3 regions of the Paenibacillus sp. S-12 genome follow, and region 3 is predicted to be linked to each of the others. Evidence: riboswitches for the same ligand, from Rfam matches in the RefSeq annotation. Region 3 holds a riboswitch; each other region holds the start of a gene.
The links. Region 3 has a riboswitch for cyclic di-AMP ahead of NO352_RS22435 (C40 family peptidase). Riboswitches for the same ligand answer to the same signal wherever they lie in the genome.
Positions count from the first base shown of each region.

Region 1: it holds a riboswitch for cyclic di-AMP, as region 3 does, so the genes downstream of both, NO352_RS11620 (3D domain-containing protein) here and NO352_RS22435 (C40 family peptidase) in region 3, are expected to answer to the same signal.
Region 2: it holds a riboswitch for cyclic di-AMP, as region 3 does, so the genes downstream of both, NO352_RS02345 (hypothetical protein) here and NO352_RS22435 (C40 family peptidase) in region 3, are expected to answer to the same signal.

Region 1 is NZ_JASIUF010000012.1:53,757-60,116, reverse strand. Features, by position in the region: gene NO352_RS11630 (amino acid ABC transporter permease) at 128-784, shown strand; gene NO352_RS11625 (amino acid ABC transporter ATP-binding protein) at 777-1,499, shown strand; cyclic di-AMP (ydaO/yuaA leader) riboswitch at 1,745-1,913, shown strand; gene NO352_RS11620 (3D domain-containing protein) at 1,916-2,629, shown strand; gene NO352_RS11615 (polysaccharide deacetylase family protein) at 2,710-3,858, opposite strand; gene NO352_RS11610 (dihydroorotate dehydrogenase electron transfer subunit) at 4,246-4,947, shown strand; gene NO352_RS11605 (dihydroorotate dehydrogenase) at 4,928-5,863, shown strand; gene lpdD (prenylated flavin chaperone LpdD) at 5,900-6,247, shown strand.
Region 2 is NZ_JASIUF010000004.1:10,518-16,877, forward strand. Features, by position in the region: gene NO352_RS02320 (sugar phosphate nucleotidyltransferase) at 1-207, shown strand, start outside; gene rfbB (dTDP-glucose 4,6-dehydratase) at 204-1,196, shown strand; gene NO352_RS02330 (glycosyltransferase family 2 protein) at 1,280-2,668, shown strand; gene NO352_RS02335 (hypothetical protein) at 2,720-2,938, shown strand; gene NO352_RS02340 (hypothetical protein) at 3,078-3,449, opposite strand; cyclic di-AMP (ydaO/yuaA leader) riboswitch at 3,842-4,032, shown strand; gene NO352_RS02345 (hypothetical protein) at 4,103-4,510, shown strand; cyclic di-AMP (ydaO/yuaA leader) riboswitch at 4,525-4,702, shown strand; gene kdpF (K(+)-transporting ATPase subunit F) at 5,007-5,084, shown strand; gene kdpA (potassium-transporting ATPase subunit KdpA) at 5,139-6,360, shown strand, end outside.
Region 3 is NZ_JASIUF010000024.1:41,042-47,401, forward strand. Features, by position in the region: gene NO352_RS22430 (hypothetical protein) at 126-647, shown strand; gene NO352_RS22435 (C40 family peptidase) at 946-1,425, opposite strand; cyclic di-AMP (ydaO/yuaA leader) riboswitch at 1,429-1,570, opposite strand; gene NO352_RS22440 (carbamoyl transferase) at 1,888-2,709, opposite strand; gene NO352_RS22445 (M1 family metallopeptidase) at 2,714-4,690, opposite strand; gene NO352_RS22450 (YwhD family protein) at 4,809-5,309, shown strand; gene NO352_RS22455 (NAD(P)-dependent malic enzyme) at 5,493-6,360, opposite strand, start outside.

The DNA of each region.
Region 1 (6,360 bases), on a different contig from region 3:
GTCAATGCTTTTACGTATGTGACGTGTTCGCTCCTCTTGGGAATCCAACCAGTGAGGGGCGTTTTCTCTTTATTATAGAAGAAATACAGATTATGAGCCGTTATGCGTAGGGAAGGGGTAGGTTGTCATGTTCGATTGGATCGACATGTTATGGAAATATAAATTAGGGTTTGTATCTGGTGCTGGCATTACGGTGCTGTTGTCCGCGATATCTGTCTTATTCGGGCTGTTATTGGGTGTCACCATTGTACTAATGCGAATGTCGAAAATTAAGCCGCTGAAATGGTTTGCAGTGACTTATATTGAAGTATTCCGTGGAACACCACTGCTTGTACAATTATTCATCATTCATTATGGTCTCGCGGAATATGGTGTAGAGTTTACGGCTTTGACATCTGGGGCAATTGCCCTCTCCTTGAATAGTGGAGCGTATCTGGCTGAAATCTTCCGAGCAGGCATTCAATCTATTGACCATGGACAGTTGGAAGCAGCTCGTTCACTCGGCATGTCCAAGTCGATGGGAATGCGGCTGATCGTCCTTCCACAAGCATTTCGCAACGTTATACCGGCGATTGGGAACGAATTTATTACGATCATTAAGGAAACTTCGATTGTAAGTACGATCGGGATTGCGGACTTGATGTTTGAGACAAACATCATCCGTGCCAAAATCTATTCGGCTATGGGGCCGCTGCTGGGAGCGGCATGTATCTACCTGATTTTAACCTTTACATTATCGAAAGTGGTAGCACGTTTGGAAAGGAAGTTGAGCGAGCATGATTGAGATTCGGAATTTGCACAAATCGTATGGTAAATTAGATATTTTAAAGGGTGTCAACTTGTCAATCGATCGCGGTGAAGTGGTAGTAGTTATTGGTCCAAGTGGATCTGGAAAGAGTACGCTCCTTCGTTGCATTAATTTGCTGGAAACACCAACCAAAGGTGACATATTATTTGAAGGTCAATGCATCACGGACAAGTCACATAATATAAATAAGACACGTGAGAAAATGGGAATGGTTTTTCAATCATTCAACTTATTTCCTCATATGACTGTGCTCCAAAATATTGCACTTGCACCGATCAAGGTCAAAAGTGTGCCTGAAGCCGATGCTAAAAAACTGGCAATTGAACTGCTTGGCAAGGTTGGACTGGCAGATAAGGCAAATGCTTATCCAAGACAACTGTCCGGAGGACAGAAGCAGCGTATAGCCATTGCTCGTGCGCTTGCTATGCAGCCTCATGTAATGTTGTTCGATGAGCCAACGTCTGCGTTAGATCCAGAGATGGTTGGTGAAGTTCTTGAGGTTATGAAATCATTAGCTGCAGAAGGAATGACAATGGTCATTGTAACTCATGAAATGAACTTTGCAAGAGAGGTGGGAGATCGGATTCTGTTCATGGATGGCGGCAATATTGTGGAGGAAGGCTCTCCACAGCAGCTTTTCAACCAGCCGGCACATGCAAGAACGAAAGATTTCTTAAGTAGAGTTTTATAAATAGCTTACATCACAAAGGCATCCAAATCAGGGGTGCCTATTTTTGTTAAGTCCATTTGAAAGCGTTTTCGTTTACAAATCAGAAATATGTGTTATGATAGGTCTATAAAGATTACAAAAATGTCATCTGGGATTACAAATTTGTTATGAAATAAAAAAATTTCGAAGCTTCAAACCATTGGGGGGCGCGGGTTCCAGAAACTTACCATCATATTCCTGCGCACAGGTTACAAAATTGTGATATGATGCAATCCGAGCCGAAACGACACACCCGTACGGGGGACTATTGACCGGTGTTCAATATTTTACCGAACACCTTGGGGTGAATCGCTTATTCCGCAAATGGAATAGCGTAGGGGAACTCCTTGACCCGAATCCGACAACTAACCCCGCAGGCTAATGCACAGGAGGAAAACATGCGTAAAAGAATTACAGTAACGATTACAGCTGCTTTACTTGGACTTGCGTCCATTCTTCAAATTTTGCCGGCACAGGCGGAGCCCTATACGGTAATAGAGGGAGAAACGTTTTATTCAATTGCTAAGAAATACAACATGAGTGTTGAATCTGTATTGTCGGCAAATCCGACAATCAATCCTAAAAATTTGTATGGTGGTCTTTCCATCGAGCTTCCAGGACCTGTTGTTCAAAAGTCTGTATTGGAAGGTATGCCAGTCGGTAATGCTTTGGGTGGAGCAAATAATAACGGACAGGCAGTGAAGACGGCTTCGGCTTCAAATAATGAAAAGGCAGTTCAACAGGCTGCTCCTAAAAATGTGGTTCAAATGTCCTCAGGACGTACAGCAACATATAAAAAGACATTAAATATGCGTGCTACAGCATATACGGCCCATCCGAGTGAAAACGGAAAATGGGGTGCGGTAGATGCTTTGGGCAACGCATTGAAACTTGGTACAGTTGCAGTGGATCCAAAAGTCATTCCACTGGGTACGAAATTGTATATTACGGGATATGATTTCAAACACTTGCCAACAGGCGGAATGGTTGCGGTAGCTACAGATACCGGCGGTGCAATCAAGGGGAAAAAGGTTGACATTTTTGTACCGGTAAGTAAACAGACAGGCAACACATTCGGCGTGCAAGACGTAAAAGTGTACGTGTTGAAATAATATCTACTATTATAAAGTAGATCATACTTAATACCAGCAATTGAATAACAAGCCTCGCCATTCGGCGGGGCTTGTTTTATTTACTCCTTCTTCTCCTTCTGATCCTGAAGCAAATCCGGTAAGGTAACGAATTCATATTGGCGCTCCCTTAACTGCTTAATTATAGAAGGGAGTGCCTTTACGGTTCCATGCAAATACCCATTCTGTGTGCTACCGCTTGCATGCTGCAAAATAATGGAGCCTGGACGAACTTCACGCATGACATTCTGCAATATGTGTGATGCGCTCAAACCTCTCCAGTCATTTGAATCTACGTCCCAATTGACGACCAAGTACCCGTTATCTCCTGCCCATCGCAGTTGCTCCTCATTTATCTCGCCATATGGCGGACGGAAATAACGCGGTTTATATCCGATAGACTGCTCAATAATCCGTTCCGTATCCTTTAACTGATGCTCAAAGGCAGGAAGCGTGAGCCTCGTCAACAACGGATGGTTGTACGAATGATTGCCGATGATATGGCCTTCGCGAACCATACGTTCGACCAACTTCGGATATGCCTTGGCACGAGTGCCTACAAGGAAGAAGGTGGCTTGTATATTGTGCTCCTTCAATATATCCAAGACAAGCGGTGTAATTCGATTATCTGGTGCGTCATCGAAGGTAAGGGCAACTTGTCGTTCGCCTCGACGTTGCTTTGCATTTAATTTGAAAATATGCGGATACTTCACCCTAAGCTCTGCAATTGTGAGCTGTCGTTTCTTCATTTTATGCATGCTAGAACGTGAAGATTGCGAAGTTTGTGCTGCAGATTGAGATGTGCTCGATTTTTGCCAAGTTTGCTTGCGAGCATTCGAATCATTTTCTATTTGTTGTCTAGAATGAGATTGCGCCTGCTTCTTTTTCAGTTCTTTGCGTTCTGTCTGCTCCGTCGTAACGGTGAACTTTGGCAAATGAATCGTTTCTAATCCAGTTGTCCCATGTAAGCTATTGTAGCTTTGAGAATGGGTGGTCTCTGATCCAGCCTTGAAAATGCGGGGGACAGAATGAGTGCGATCTTTCGTCCACAGGCTTTCAGTTGATGAATGGATTGATTCTGATTGCGTTTGATTGGGCTTGATCGGAGGAAGATTGGGTATGGATGGCGCTTCCTGTTGGCGAGCGAAGCAGCCAGCTACTGCGAGCAAGCACAAAGATAATACAGATAAACAAATTTGTTTATTTCGCATAGTGCCATTCCCCCATTCCGTAGACATCAATGTTCTTGTTATGTCCTTGGGGGTAAAGAAATATGCCCCAATCATCATTCAACAGTGACAGGGAATTAATCTCATTGTACAGGCAGCTGTTTCAAGCACGACTTGTAACTTCTTGCTAATATTCTGAAAATTTGCGAAACCATTGTCATAATGATGACTGATTTGTGATATGTGTCACAGTAGGGGGAGGTTTAGAACAGGCATAGTAGAGTTGTAAAGGTGAGAAAAGCTTTAAATAGGCCATATCGGGCCGCCACAGTAGGGTGGGGCTTTTCTTACGAGCAGGAATCTGCACGTCTCAATAATAACGTGAGAAGGATGCAGACTATCCTTACTCGTGAAAAAAGGAGCATACTTGTGTATACGATTCTTTCCAACGAACGCATCTCTGAAGGCATTTACCTCATGACGGTGGAGGGTCAGTTTCAAGCAAGAATGGGACAATTCTATATGCTGCGAGCCTGGAATATGGCACCCGTTCTGTCTCGTCCAATCAGTATTTGTAATCTGGAGCGGGATCGCATTCAATTCCTGTACAAAATTGCAGGAGAAGGCACACGATTGTTTGCACAGCTTCGTGAAGGAGACCGTATACAGCTGGAAGGGCCGTTCGGCAATGGTTTCCCCCACGTTAAAGGACGAACTGCGCTAATCGGAGGCGGTATAGGCATTGCACCCTTATTGTATACAGCGAAGCAGCTGGATAAACCGGATATTTATCTCGGCTTCCGAGGACAATCTTATTTAACGGAAGTTTACGAACCATATGCAAACGAATTAGTGGTTCGCGTAAACGGAAATCTGCTTGATGACATTGACTTGAGCAAGTATGACAATGTGCTTGTTTGCGGTCCACTCGGTATGATGAAGGCGATCGCTTTACAAGCAGAAGGCTTGGATACGAAAGTATATGTTTCTTTTGAAAAACGGATGGCTTGTGGAATCGGAGCATGTTATGTGTGCACAGTAATGAATAAAAACGGCAACCGCAAAGTATGTGCGGACGGGCCTGTATTTTTAGCGGAGGAGGTGGAATGGCATGCGGAACTTAGCTTGTAATGTGGCCGGAATTCCGTTCAACAATCCGATTGTGATGGCATCGGGGACTTTTGGCTTTGGACAAGAATATGCCAAATTGTATGATATCAACAAGCTGGGCGGCATCTCCTGCAAAGGGCTTACCCTCCATCCACGTAAGGGGAATAACGGTGCCAGAGTATGGGAAACACCTGGCGGAATGATGAATAGTGTAGGACTTGAAAATCCAGGCATCGATGCATTCCTGACAGAAGAAATGAAATTTTGGGAGACCATTGAACCGGTTAAAATCGCAAATCTGGGCGGCAGCAACATTGAAGAATATGTAATCGGGGCCCTGAAGATAACGAAGGATGCTGAGGAGCGCCGAAAAGCAAAAGTTCGGGCCGTGGATATGATTGAACTGAACATTTCATGCCCAAATGTAAAAGAAGGCGGAATTGCTTTCGGTGTTAAAACAGAAGTTGCAAGAGAGGTTATTCGCGAGGTTCGTCAAGTTACCTCGTTGCCTCTTGCTGTGAAACTGTCTCCAAACGCAGAAAATATTGTAGAAATGGCAGTCATGTGTGAGGATGAGGGAGCCGACTGCGTCTCCTTGGTTAATACGTTCTCCGGCATGAAAATAGATATTTATCAGCGTCGCAGCATTTTTTCAAATACGTATGCGGGCTTGTCTGGTCCAGCTATTAAGCCAATAGCGCTGCGAATGGTTCATCAGGTTGCACAGCAGGTGTCCATTCCGATTATGGGAATGGGTGGAATTGCGTCGGCCTCGGATATTATCGAGTTTATTATGGCAGGAGCCGAAGTCGTACAGGTTGGTACTTATAACTTTATGAATTTGCGTGCGGGGGAAGAGCTTTTGGCTGGACTTCAGAGCTTTATGGAAATGGAGAACATTCATAGTTTGGATGAAATTCGCGGCATTATTAGATAAGGTTCAAGCGGCTAAAATGAGGGGGCGCGAATTGGTATGAATCAGCTACAGCCGGGGGAAGATCTGAGCATCCAGTTCCAAAAAATCGGTAGGGATTATCTGTTCACGATTTGTGGTGGGGATCAGCATATTGGTGCCGTATCCACTGCATACAAGGGGCAGGGGACGGATCAGCAGGAATGGGTAGTGCAGACGAACAAGGTTCCGGGTCATAAGGAATATGTATTAACTGAACCTATGGCTCAACAGGCTGCACAGGAACTGCAAGCAACGGTAACGGTCTGTGCAGGCATTCACTATGATCATCTTACAACATCAGAGATTGAAGCTGTTGTTGATCGCGCTTGGAAGCAATTTTTACTTACATTGTCTGCAATGAAATAGAGCAAGTTGAGCGTCTGAGAGAGAAGATCGGGGTTTCCTGATCTTCTTTTTTATATTGTTTTCCATTCAATTTTGATTCTTTTTGTTGTGCTACGATGGGTGTATACAAAATT
Region 2 (6,360 bases), on a different contig from region 3:
ATTTACATGTATGACACTCATGTATTTGAGCACATTCGGTCGATCGCCCCTTCTACCAGAGGAGAACTGGAAATTACAGACGTGAACAACTGTTACGCCCAAGCTGGCAAGCTGCATTACAATTTGCTGGAGAAATGGTGGATCGATGCGGGGACATTTGATTCCTTGTCTGAGGCATCGCAGCAGCTATGGGAGGTGCAGTTATGACGCATGTGCTGGTAACAGGCGGCATGGGATTTATCGGGAGCAATTTTATCCTCTACATGCTGTCCCAATATAGCAACTTACGCATTACGAATCTGGACGTTCTGACGTATGCAGGCAATCCTGATAACTTGGAAGAGGTGTCGTCTTCTGAGCGCTATCGGTTCGTTAAGGCAGACATTACAAATCACGTGCAACTGGAGCGTATTTTCGCTGAAACGGCTTACGATGCGGTTGTGCATTTTGCGGCAGAATCCCATGTTGACCGAAGTATAGCTGATCCAGAGGCGTTTGTTCGAACGAATGTATGGGGGACGTTTCAACTGCTGGAGGCTGCCAAACGGCACAGAGTCTCGAAGTTTATCCATGTCTCCACAGATGAAGTGTATGGATCGCTTGAGGATACCGGGTGTTTCACGGAAGAGTCGCCACTTGCACCTAATAGCCCCTACTCCGCATCCAAGGCCGGCTCCGATTTGCTTGCCCGCGCGTATGGGCAGACGTATGGACTGCCTGTTGTTATTACACGCTGCTCGAACAACTATGGACCGCGGCAATTTCCGGAGAAGCTGATTCCGACTATCATTTTGCGGGCATTGCATGACGAGCCGATTCCTATCTATGGAGACGGATCAAATGTACGGGATTGGCTGCATGTGACAGATCATTGCACTGCGATTGATTTTGCTTTGCGAGTGGGCAAAGTCGGTGAGGTATACAACATAGGTGGTCATAATGAACGGACGAATCTGGATGTCGTGAGGATGATCCTTCAAGTGCTTAATAAGCCGGAATCTCTTATTACGTTTACTTCGGATCGTCCAGGACATGACAAGAGGTATGCTATTGACCCTAGTAAAAGTGAGCGAGAATTAGGCTGGCGTCCCCAAATTGAGCTTGAACAGGGGATGCGCCAGACGGTTGCATGGTATGTATCGAATCAAGCATGGTGTGAGCGAGTGCGCTCTAATGCGTATTTAGAAAGCCGCTAGTTTTTGGTTCAAGCAAGCAGCGGCTGCCTTCAACGAACAAGAGTGACAATTGGTAAAACGATAGAAAGAGGGGCCGAATAGATATGTTCAAAAAACGCCGACCGTTGCCGCGAACATCTCGGCAGACAAAGGCTCAAGGCCAGCGAATAGCTCGCCATTTACTAGGAAAGCGCAAGGGTGAAAGGCTGACTGAACGTTATGAATACGGCTATTCGCTCGGATATATAGAAGGTCTTCAAGCTGGACAGGAGAAGTATGGTGAGCAGTTTGAGGGTACGAGTATAATCATACCTACTTACAATCAGGTGGATGTTCTTGAACAGTGTGTAGACAGCATACGCGCCTATACGGAAGTGCCTTATGAGATTATCGTCGTTGACAATGCGTCTACGGATGGTACATCTGCTTTTTTGAATAAGAAATCCGGACAATTTCGGTTTTATATTCATGAGAAAGTTAGAGGATTTGCTGGTGCTGTGAATACAGGATTGATGATGTCAAAAGGCACGTCGATATGTATTTTGAACCCAGACACGTTCGTTACATCCAATTGGCTGACGAAAATGCTGGCATGTCTGAATAGTGATCTTGAGATTGGAATGGTTGGCCCAGTGACGTACGTTCTGGATGAGAAGCAGCAGCTTGCGGATACCGATGAACAGATGGAAAATTTGCATCACTATCATTCAGAATCCACTAGCCCTGTTTTGGATCCTAGTAAATGGAACAGTGCTGATCATTTGGAAAGCGGTTGTTTATTGTTCCGTCGTAGCTTATTTGAAGAGACTGGCTATTTTGACGAGGGCTATGGTCATGTATATTATGAGGTCGAGGATTACAATGTCCGAATCAGGCTTAGTGGTCGGAAGCTAGTCGTCGCTCAGGATACATGCATATATCAGGTTGTCAGTAAAGGGACAACTGCATCTGGGGATCAATCTCAATCCACAAATGATAATTATGCAAGTCTGTTCCAGAAAAAGTGGCGGAACCCTTATAATTGGATGCATCGTGTTCGTGAACGTTATGGCAAACAAAACGGTGAACGCTGCCAGACATTCTATCCGACTCATGTGGCTGTGGCGGGATTGTCAGAGACTGTCTATTGGATTGAACAGGGTACCAAGCATCCGGTTGAAGGGAACCTAACCATCCCGATCGTAAGCGTAAGTCAGGTTGATCTGAGGGGATGGCCGACAGGATCAACGGTAGACGCGGAAAGCGTGACGAAGAAATGGAAGGAATCACATACAGAAGATGGGGGAATCGCGGAGGGCAGTGTGTTTACTACAGAATCCGGAAGGTATTATCAACGACAAGGGGATCTATACAGGGAATTCATGAGTGAGCATGCTTTAACGCGCTGGGAATTGACTGAGAAAGTAGTGGAGCGTACCGAGATCGACAAGGAAGCCCTTGAGGAAGGGCTCCCCATTATGGCAGCTCCAGAAATTCATTTGCATCTGTTATAAATGAGTCCGTTAAGCAGCAGTTGAATGGCGGCAGAAAGGGGGAGAACACGATTGGATAAAATGAAGCGGATACGGAAAATCCGACAAACGGATAGACAATTGTCGGGACTGAAGCAACGTATTCGACACCGAAAATCTAAGCTGACAAAGAAGACGCATTCGAACATTTATAAGGGAGCTGAAGCAACTGCGTATCGAGATGGCTTCGAAGCCGGGTTTGCCAAGGGGTTCGAAGATGGCCATCACCTGATATATTCCAATCAAGTATAGGATCAAAGACAGTCTGACGCTTGCGAAGCAAGAGGAGGGCTGTTTTTTGTGTTTTATGACATAAAGTCTTCGGTGATGGCATCCCCTTTTGAATTGCGAATTTCGCTGTTTTCAACATCTCCCTAATTGTAACGATCTCTTATTTTGGCCGCACCTCAAGCTGAATGACATCCAACGTAGAACCTCCTTGCAAAGGCATGGAAAGCCACATGCGTGCAATATGAACTCCTAGGGCGCGGGGAATAATTGATTCCCACATGATGCCGCGCTGCTGCTGCTCCCACTGGGAAAAGGCGCGCTGCGCCCGTTGGAGTAAGTGCTTATTGATCCTGCTAGGCATGTAGTCGGCATGGAGCTGAGCGGGCTTCATTCGAACAAAAACAAGCTCGTCAGATATATAAATTTGTGTATCTTGCGGCTGGAATAGCTGTTCGCCATGCAGGTCGTTCCAAATTTTCCATTGTTCTGTAAGCTTGTATTTTTGGGACTCGCCAAGCTCTGCGTATGACATTCTGTCCATCCTCCTGTATTTGTATTGAAGCGCTACACATATGCATTGAATCTGTCTGTACCGACGGCAATGGGAAAGCCATTCGATCGTATTGCGTATCCTACCTTTTGGCACAAAGATTGTAAATAGATGCCAATCCATGATTTTGAAATGAATTGTCAAGCAAAGCGTTTACATACGGGTATTTATTTAAATTTCTTTGTTTTTCTCATGAAATCATCGCCGTACAAGCAAAGTGGAGAAATTGCGAGGTAATAAGGCTGTAATGAGAGATAAGATGGGATTAGTTCATCACAATTGCTTGGAAATGGAGAAATTATGGTTTTCATTTCATTTACAGCAGGAGGGGGAAAGGCGTAAGATTCAGTTCAGCAACAACAACGATATCCGTTGCGTCTCAATCGCTGAATTGCGCAGAAAGCGGAAGCGGGGGAACCAATAAAGCGAATGCAGAGCTGAGTAATAGTCAGCAGCCAACGTTCGCATGGGGTGAATCCGGTACAGGAATCGATTCCTGGCTGGTAGGGCGACTCTTCGCGCCCGAATCCGTCAGCTAACCTCGTAAGCGTACGGGAGAGGCGCGCCTGATCAGATGGCGACGTACCTCTTTCTTGCAAGCAGGGCTTCGGACAGATGAACAGGAGGAAATGGATATGTACGATGCGGACCGGGTCATTGCAGTGTTCGCAGGCTGTGAGATGGGAATTGACTTTATACGCCAATTGAAAGGAGCAGGATATTCGATAGCGGGTATCGCCCATAATGGACGGTTGGCGAAGCGATTGGAAGGTATTGGAGTTACTCCGGTATGTCGAATCAATACGACGGAGCCGAAGGCGTGGGCTGTGCCTCATGTTCCAATTGGCCGAATCTATGTATTTGAACAAAGCTTTGCACTATCCTGCCGGCTGCTTCAAATATGCCGACAATGGACGACGGAGCCGATCACAATCGTAACGAAGCGTCATCATCCGCAGTCGATTTACCGATTGCTTGGTGCGAATTACGTCATTTATACGCAATCGGATCAAGTATCATTTTTACTATCTGATATCATCTAATTTATCCATATAGGCAATGCTCACCGCTGAATCCCATTCATGGGAACGGGGGAACCAACGTTCGTGCGCCAACTGTACATTTACAGTTCGCGCAAGGGGTGAATCCGGCACAGGAATCCGTTCCTGGCTGGTAGGGCGACTCTTCGCGCCCGAATCCGTCAGCTAACCTCGTAAGCGTCCAAGGAGGCAGCCTTTATTTCGTCGTGGAACAATTACGCGTACGTTTATTTGACAATGCGTGAGTGAAGCCACACGGAAAGGGTCCCTCTTTCCGTGTGGCTTTTTGTGTTGCCTGCGCGTTCTTATTGAGCCAATAAGGCTTGATAAGAACGGGATCGCGGCAGCATTGCCTGTAAGATGAGAACCTTATTCAGGAGGAGGAAGGGACAATGTTTGATGCAGTCATGATGATTCTTATCGCGCTGCTTGGACTGAGCGTATTGGGAATTCTCCATTGGTGCAAGGCGGAAGTGGAAGAACGAGGTGATCGCTCATGATGATCGTCTTATTCACCTTGATTACGGCTTTGTTCATTTACTTGTTATATGCCTTAGTCAAGCCGGAACGATTTTAGTTTAGGCAGAATCATTGTTGATATTTGTACATTAGAGAAGGGTGGAACGGAACGATGAGTGCAATCGAATGGATCGCCATTGGAATTACCTTATTGCTTGCCTTGGCGATAGCGCGTCCGATCGGAATATATATGGCAGGGGTGTTTGATAATAGCGGAGCTCCAAGACCGCTGGACTCTGTATTTGGGCCGATAGATCGATTTTTATTTACATGTTTCGGCATTAAGGACAAATCGCAAAGCTGGAAGGCATACGCCTTTACGGCAGTTGCCACCAACGTGCTGATGATTGTGGTGACATATGCAATATTCCGCCTTCAAGGGGTATTGCCGCTTAATCCGAATGGGATTCCGGGCATGGAACCGGGAGTGGCATTCAATACGGCGATCAGCTTCATGGCGAATACGAACTTGCAGCACTACAGCGGTGAAAGTGGGCTGTCCCTGCTGTCGCAAATGATGGGCATTATTTTCTTAATGTTCACGTCTCCTGCTACAGCTCTTGCGGCAGTGATGGCGATTATTCGCGGTTTGACTGGCAAACCGCTCGGCAATTTCTTGGCAGACCTTGTACGTTCGATTACGCGTATTTTCCTGCCAATTGCGATCGTTGCCAGTGTGCTGTTCATCTGGAATGGGGTACCGCAATCCTTAAGTCCAATGGAAAGTGCAGTAACTGTTGAAGGAGCAGAGCAGCACATTCCGCTTGGCCCTGTAGGAGCTATGATGTCGATTAAGGAGCTTGGCAACAATGGTGGCGGCCACTTTGGAGCGAACTCTGCTCATCCATTTGAGAATCCGAATGGTGTGACGAATTTAATTCATATTTTACTCATGCTAATGCTGTGTACAGGACTTCCATTTACCTACAGCCGTATGGTCGGCAACAAGAAGGAAGGACGAGTTCTATTCGTCTCGATGGCGATCCTGTTCCTAATTATGCTTAGTTCCTCTCTTACGGCGGAATATATGGGGAATCCGGTATTGAACGCTGCGGGATTAAGCGGACCTGGCAGCATGGAAGGGAAAGAAGTACGCATTGGCGTTGCTCAATCCTCGCTATATTCGGTCGTTACGACTGCATCAGAGACGGGCGGCGTCAATAATATGCATGATACGCTGACACCGCTTGGCGGCTTGATCCCGATGGCGAATATGATGCTGAACACCGTATTCGGCGGTGTTGGTGCAGGCTTTATGAATGTGCTGCTGTACGTCATGATTGCCGTATTCCTATCCGGTCTCATGGTCGGACGAACACCTGAGTTTCTGGGAC
Region 3 (6,360 bases):
GTTTCCTGCAAGTCTTGTCTTATTCAGGTGTGACCCACCATAAACGAATATTTAGCTCATTTTCAGTTTCATTTCAGGATTAACGAACATACTATAGCCATCCCTTACATAAGGAGGTGGAACCAATGAAACGCAATTCAACCGTAGCAGCATGGACATGTCTGATGCTTCTGTTGATGGCATCGCCTGCAGCAGCGCAAAGCAGCAATGGGGAAAATGCTGTGTCAGATAAGGCCAAAGGCCAGACTGCCGTAAGTGTAGCCGCAACGAAGGTAGGACAGTCCAATGCGAAGCAGCAGGATTCGGAGACAGACAAGCAGTTAGAGCAGATACAAGCTCAGATGAAAGAGCTCCGTACAGAAATGAAACAGCTTCATGAGAAAAAGGTTCAATTGCTCGCCAAGAAGCATGGCATTTCGACAGAAGGGAAAAGCAGCAAGCAAATTCGTCAGGAACTGCGTGAGAAATTGGGCATAAAAGGACGACTGTTCCACGAGAAACATCACGATAACGGGAAGCCTGTCGAGGATCGTCAAACGCAGCTTCAGCATGAGGAAGAAAAGCATAAGGCAGCAGCAGACGCAGATGGGCTCACACCAGAAGAGATAAAGGCGAAATTCCAAGAATTAAACGGGTCAGCCAAATAAGTGTGCAGCGCCGATACAAGTATGCTGAATATCCAGATTTTAAATATTGGGACATGCGCGGCAGCGTATGTCCCTGTGTTATATAGGCTAGGAAATTGTGCAGAAACCAAAAGGTAATGATTTCGTAAATATATATAGAAGCATGAATCATTGGCATGCAGAGCTGCATAGGATAAAGGAGCCGAAATGTTACGGATGCGAGGGGATTAAATGAAACAACCCGACGAAAAGGCGCGTAGCGCTTCTCATCGGGTTATGCAGTCGTTCAATAATATTAAGAGTGCAGGAAACTAGTAAGCTATTTATCGTCTGTAGCAATAGACGAAAAGTCATTCTCGCTCAAAACTCGACGAGCACCTACATAGCGCTTCTCGTAGTAGTCCATGCTTAGGCTGTCGATGCGCGTACCCTTGCTAGTCGAAGCGTGTGCGAATTTGTTATCGCCTACGTAAATACCGACATGAGATACACCGTTGCCGCCGCTTGTGTCAAAGAAAACTAGGTCTCCTGGACGAAGCTCGTCTTTGCTTACTTTGTCGCCAGAGTCGAATTGCGACGAAGATGTGCGAGGGAGATCAATTTCGAACTTTTTGAACACGTACTTGGTAAATCCAGAGCAATCAAAGCCACTCGTTGATGTTCCACCATACTTGTACGAAATGCCTAGCAAACCGTCAATCGTGTTGTCCATTTTGGATGCTGCGAATGTGCTTCCCGCTCCGAGCGATGTAAACAAAACGCTCAGCCCGAGTACCGCTGTAACTAGCTTCTTCTTCAAAGGGAAAGCTCCTTCCGTGCCTGCGAGGTTAGCTGGAGGGTTCGGTTGAAGGACCCCTATGATCCCTGTGTTTCAAGATCAATTCACCCGTAAAAACTGGTTCCCCCGCTTTCCGGACTATCCGGAAATTCGGCAATCTGGTTTTGGGATATGTATTGCTGCGTGCGATAGTAACAATTTTGCAAGAGTTAGTGCCGCTTTCATGACAAAGTTGTAATAAATCTAGATTTATTGTAACAGACGATTTTTCCTTTGACAAATATTTTTTGTCCTTGACACGAAAAAAACTTGTCAAATCAGCGTTATTTTTCGCTGATAGACAAGTTTTTTATTTTTCTTATGCTGCTGTGCATCATTTCATCGTAACGCCTTGTAACTTTTGTAATGTTATCACTTCATGATGTCCTTATTTTCATTCCTATCTATTCATTACTTCTTGATCTATTGCTTCATTTATTTTGTTTATTTCATTTGCTGTTCAGCTTCCTGCCATACCGCATGACGAGCAGATAATCCCCACATTTTCAGCATAGTCATAATTGCAGGCAGCGCCTGTTGAATAATGAGTGCGGTAATGCCTGTGAACATTGCGGCAGCGGATGTAGACATAATGCCTATTCCAATTGTAGTTCCGATAAATATTAGAGATAGCCCGAGGATGGGCAGCAGGCGCCGCGTACCAGCCGTCACAGAGCGAATTAATGGTGTATCTGATGCGGCACCAAAGTTCAGGAACAGGAAAAGTTGGTGAACGAGCCAGCCGCCAATAAGCCAAGCGATTGCAAAGGGGGCTATGGCCATAAGCAAGGAAGTAAGAGAATTCGATGTTGACAGTGCATTCGCAGTATAGGGAACGAACCATATGGCAGGGATCGTGATGAGGAGAACTTCTAACAAATATAGGACAAGCATGGGCTTCCATACAAGCTTGATACCTTGAAAGAAGGCCAGCCCCTGCTGCTTGGGACGTGACATAGCATGGAATACGCCCGCATGAATAAAGGGCGTAAGCAGCAAATGGATGGCGATGAAGCCGATAAGGGCCCAAAAGTATGGCATATAGTCATTTGTCTTCATTAGATGGAATTGGCTTTCTGTTAGAAAGAGCTGCTTGCTCATTTCAGTAGGTGCAGGATCTGGGTAGCGGCGCAGGATAGGCGTCACGATTCCATCGACGAAACGGTAGAGGAAGAACCCCCATAACAGTTGGTACAAAAATAGAATAATCCAAATGTAAATATGATCTTTGCACCAATTCCAGCCTGATCGAACATAGGTTTTCACGCGATCACCACCCCAGAATGTTCGTAATTGCTTCGATTACCTTGATAACGGACAAGTTAACCCGCGTACGAATAGGTTCGTCGACATGAGCACGCATGTAATTGTTGATATGCTTGTTTTCGACGACAATAGTGTACAGTGGATCGACCATTACCCAGCTAAGCGGTGTTTTATGGGTTATCGTATACTGAATTCGATCTCCTTCTCCATTCCATGACTTGCGTGTTGTAGTTCCATCGGTAAATCCAAACACGATTGGAATAGAAGGATAATTGGCTCCCAGCTTGCGAATGTGAACAGTCGCTTCATATTTGATAGAGCCATTTGCTTCAATCGTACGAGATTCAATATTTTCTACAGCGAAGTCTGCCATTTGACCGTTGTACACATATTGTTGGAAGAAATCAATCCACTTGCGATTCGTTACCTGTTCAACGACGCGCTGGAAATCGGCTGTTGTTGGATGCTTGAAACGATATTTCTGCGTATAGGTTTTCATGATGCGGTTCATCATCTTTTCTCCAACCTGCTTCTCAATAGCGAGAAGAACCAGCTTGGCACGCATGTACACATTTTCCGCGTAATGATCTTGGTTGTTGTATCGCCAAGCTTCCAGCTTGAGTGGAGCCGGATCTGTAATATAGCTCGCTTGTACCGCATTATTAGGATGTACGCCGAATTCCTGTTCCATCAGCTTATCTTCCGCATAGGAAGTAAAACCTTCATCAAGCCAAGCTTCTTCAAATTCATTAGACGCAAGAATTCCATAGAAATATTGATGCCCAATTTCATGAATGACGGTTCGCTCCAAGTCATAGCCTGGACTCTCATCTTCTGCCCCAAACGCTGTTATCAAGGTTGGATACTCCATACCGCCGGCTCCATTACCTGCCTTAGGTGGAACGACAATGGACAAGGTGGAATAAGGATATTTGCCGTACCATTCGCTGAACTTCGATAATGCGGTCTTGGCAGCGTAGAAATATCGTTCCTTCAAATCCTTATGCTTCGGATCCAAATACAGCTTGATTCGAACTCCTGGAACTTGGCTGGAGGAGAATGGTTCTTCAAAATAAACAAATTTCGGAGAGGCTGACCACGCAAAGTCATGGACGTCATCTGCATAGAATTGATACGATTTTTTCCCGTCCGCAATAACGGGCGTCTTTGTTGGAAATCCAGTTGCAGCAACGATGTAATTGTCAGGCACTTGAATACGCACACTGTAAATGCCGTAATTCGAGTAGAATTCTGAATTGCCATGATATTGGTGAAGATTCCATCCATCGGAGGATCGCCCGCGAACACCTGCTTTTTCAAATGCAGCAATCTTCGGGAACCATTGGCCGGCCATCACAAAATCATCGGCATGACCCATACGTGCAAATACTTTTGGAAGCTTGACTTCGAACTCCATGCGAAGCGTAACTTTTTCCTGACTGCGTACGGGCTTCGTAAGTCGCAGCTTCATGAGTGTTTCGTCCTTCGAATTGCCGTCATCCGGTTGTACGAATTGTGTGCGGTTCATTAAGGACATGCCGTCAACCGTGGATAACGATTTTAACGTCATACCGCCATATCCGTCGGCTGGCAACCTGTCTTCACGCAATCTTCCTCCAGACTCCTTCATGAAGGTCGTGTCCGGCGAACGGAATGCGTTCGGATAAAAATGGAAGTATAATTCATTTACAGTTGCTTTCCCGGGATTGGTCCAAGTGACTGTTTGCTTGCCGATCAGCGTGTGAGTGGACTCGTCCAGCTTAACTTCAATATGATATTCGGCAATACGTTCACTTAGCACCTCCACACTGGGAGTCTCCACAGCTTGCTGCGTGATTGGTTCCTGAACCGCCTGTTTATTCACCTCGGGTCCAAGTGATGGGACGGATCCAGACGGCCAGAACCAAACGAGGAGGAAGCTGCAGGCGGCTAAGAGCAAGGCAGTGAATAAGAGCCGGCGATATACATTGCTTCGGGTCATACGTTTTTAACCTCCCGTTGACAAGCATCTACAGCATGTATATGTTGGCTTTTTGCAGATTATTAGCTAAAATGAAAATGATTTTGAGTTCGTGGGCAAGGAAGGAGTGTACAGTGGAATGGAATCTTCAGATAAGAAAGTTAAGAAGCCGCTGGCTTTGAATGTCATGAGCAGTGGTAAGCATAAAGGATTTGGTTCGGGCAGTATCGATCTGAACAATGTCTCGCCTGTCATCATCGATGAAGGGAAGGCGTACATTGATTTGGGAGCGATGCATGCGAAGAGTAAGGTGGAGCGTGGCATTAAGTTCTCTACTAATAAGGAAGATGTTCCGAACGGACGGCAATGCTGGATCGTATGGGTTGCTGTTGACCGTTCACCAGAAGGTGCGTTCTATGGCGGCTTGGCGGCTTGTGAAATGCTGATTGATGCGGAGGCTAAGCGCGGCTGGAAGATGCTCGCTGATCATGTTAATCGCATGGATTACGCGATGAAGCGCCGTGTGCTCGTCGATGAGCTGAATGCAGAGGATAAGGCTGCGCTGCGTGAGTTGCTTATGACACACAATGCAGAATGGTGGGAACGTACGCCAGAAGAAGTGAAGGAACAGTTATCTTAGTAATAATGGCTTATAAAAGAAGGCCGCTATGCCGATCTCAGGATCAGTACAGCGGCCTTCTTTTATATAACTGTATATAGTGAGTTATCTATCGATAAAGATAGGGCTACATGCTCTATTTAGCTTTACTTAATCATCTAAGGTGATACCCGTTGCTCCAACTAAGGAAAGGTATTAATACGCTTAGACACGGTATATTGGCATCTTGTCCACCCGCGCGGCTCCTGTCTCGATAGCAACCTGTGCAATCGCAGAAGCAACGCTAGGTACAACTCGCTTATCGAGCGGATTCGGAATGATGTAGGTTGGGCTGAGCTCGGCATCCGTTACAATTGCTGCAATGCCGCGGGCTGCCGCCAGCTTCATGTCATCTGTAATGTCGGTAGCGCGAACGTCGAGCGCACCACGGAAGATGCCAGGGAATGCAAGCAGGTTGTTCACTTGGTTCGGGAAGTCGGAACGACCCGTACAAACTACCGCTGCTCCAGCCGCGAGCGCTTCGTCCGGGAAGATTTCCGGAGTTGGATTCGCCATGGCAAAAATAATCGGCTTCTCGTTCATTGAACGAACATGTTCCTGTGTAAGCACCTTGGGTGCGGATACACCGATAAATACGTCTGCCCCGCGTACGGCTTCGGTCAGTGTACCGCGAATATGTTCGCGATTCGTTACCATCGCCATGTCTGCTTGCGCAGGATTCATCCATTCCTCTCCCTCACAAACTACGCCCTTTAAATCCACAAGGGACACATGCTGAACACCTGCCTTCAGCAGCAGCTTCGCGATAGCAATACCAGCAGAACCAGCACCGTTAATCACGGCGCGAATGTTCGACATTTGTTTGTGTACGACTTTCAGCGCATTCATCAAAGCAGCAAGCAGTACAATGGCAGTGCCGTGCTGATCATCGTGGAAGATCGGGATATTCGTCTCTTCCTTCAGGCGCCGCTCAATTTCGAAGCAGCGTGGTGCAGAAATATCCTCCAGGTTAATACCGGAGAAAGTCGGCTCCATGTTTTTGACGATATTGACAATTTCGTCTACATTTTGC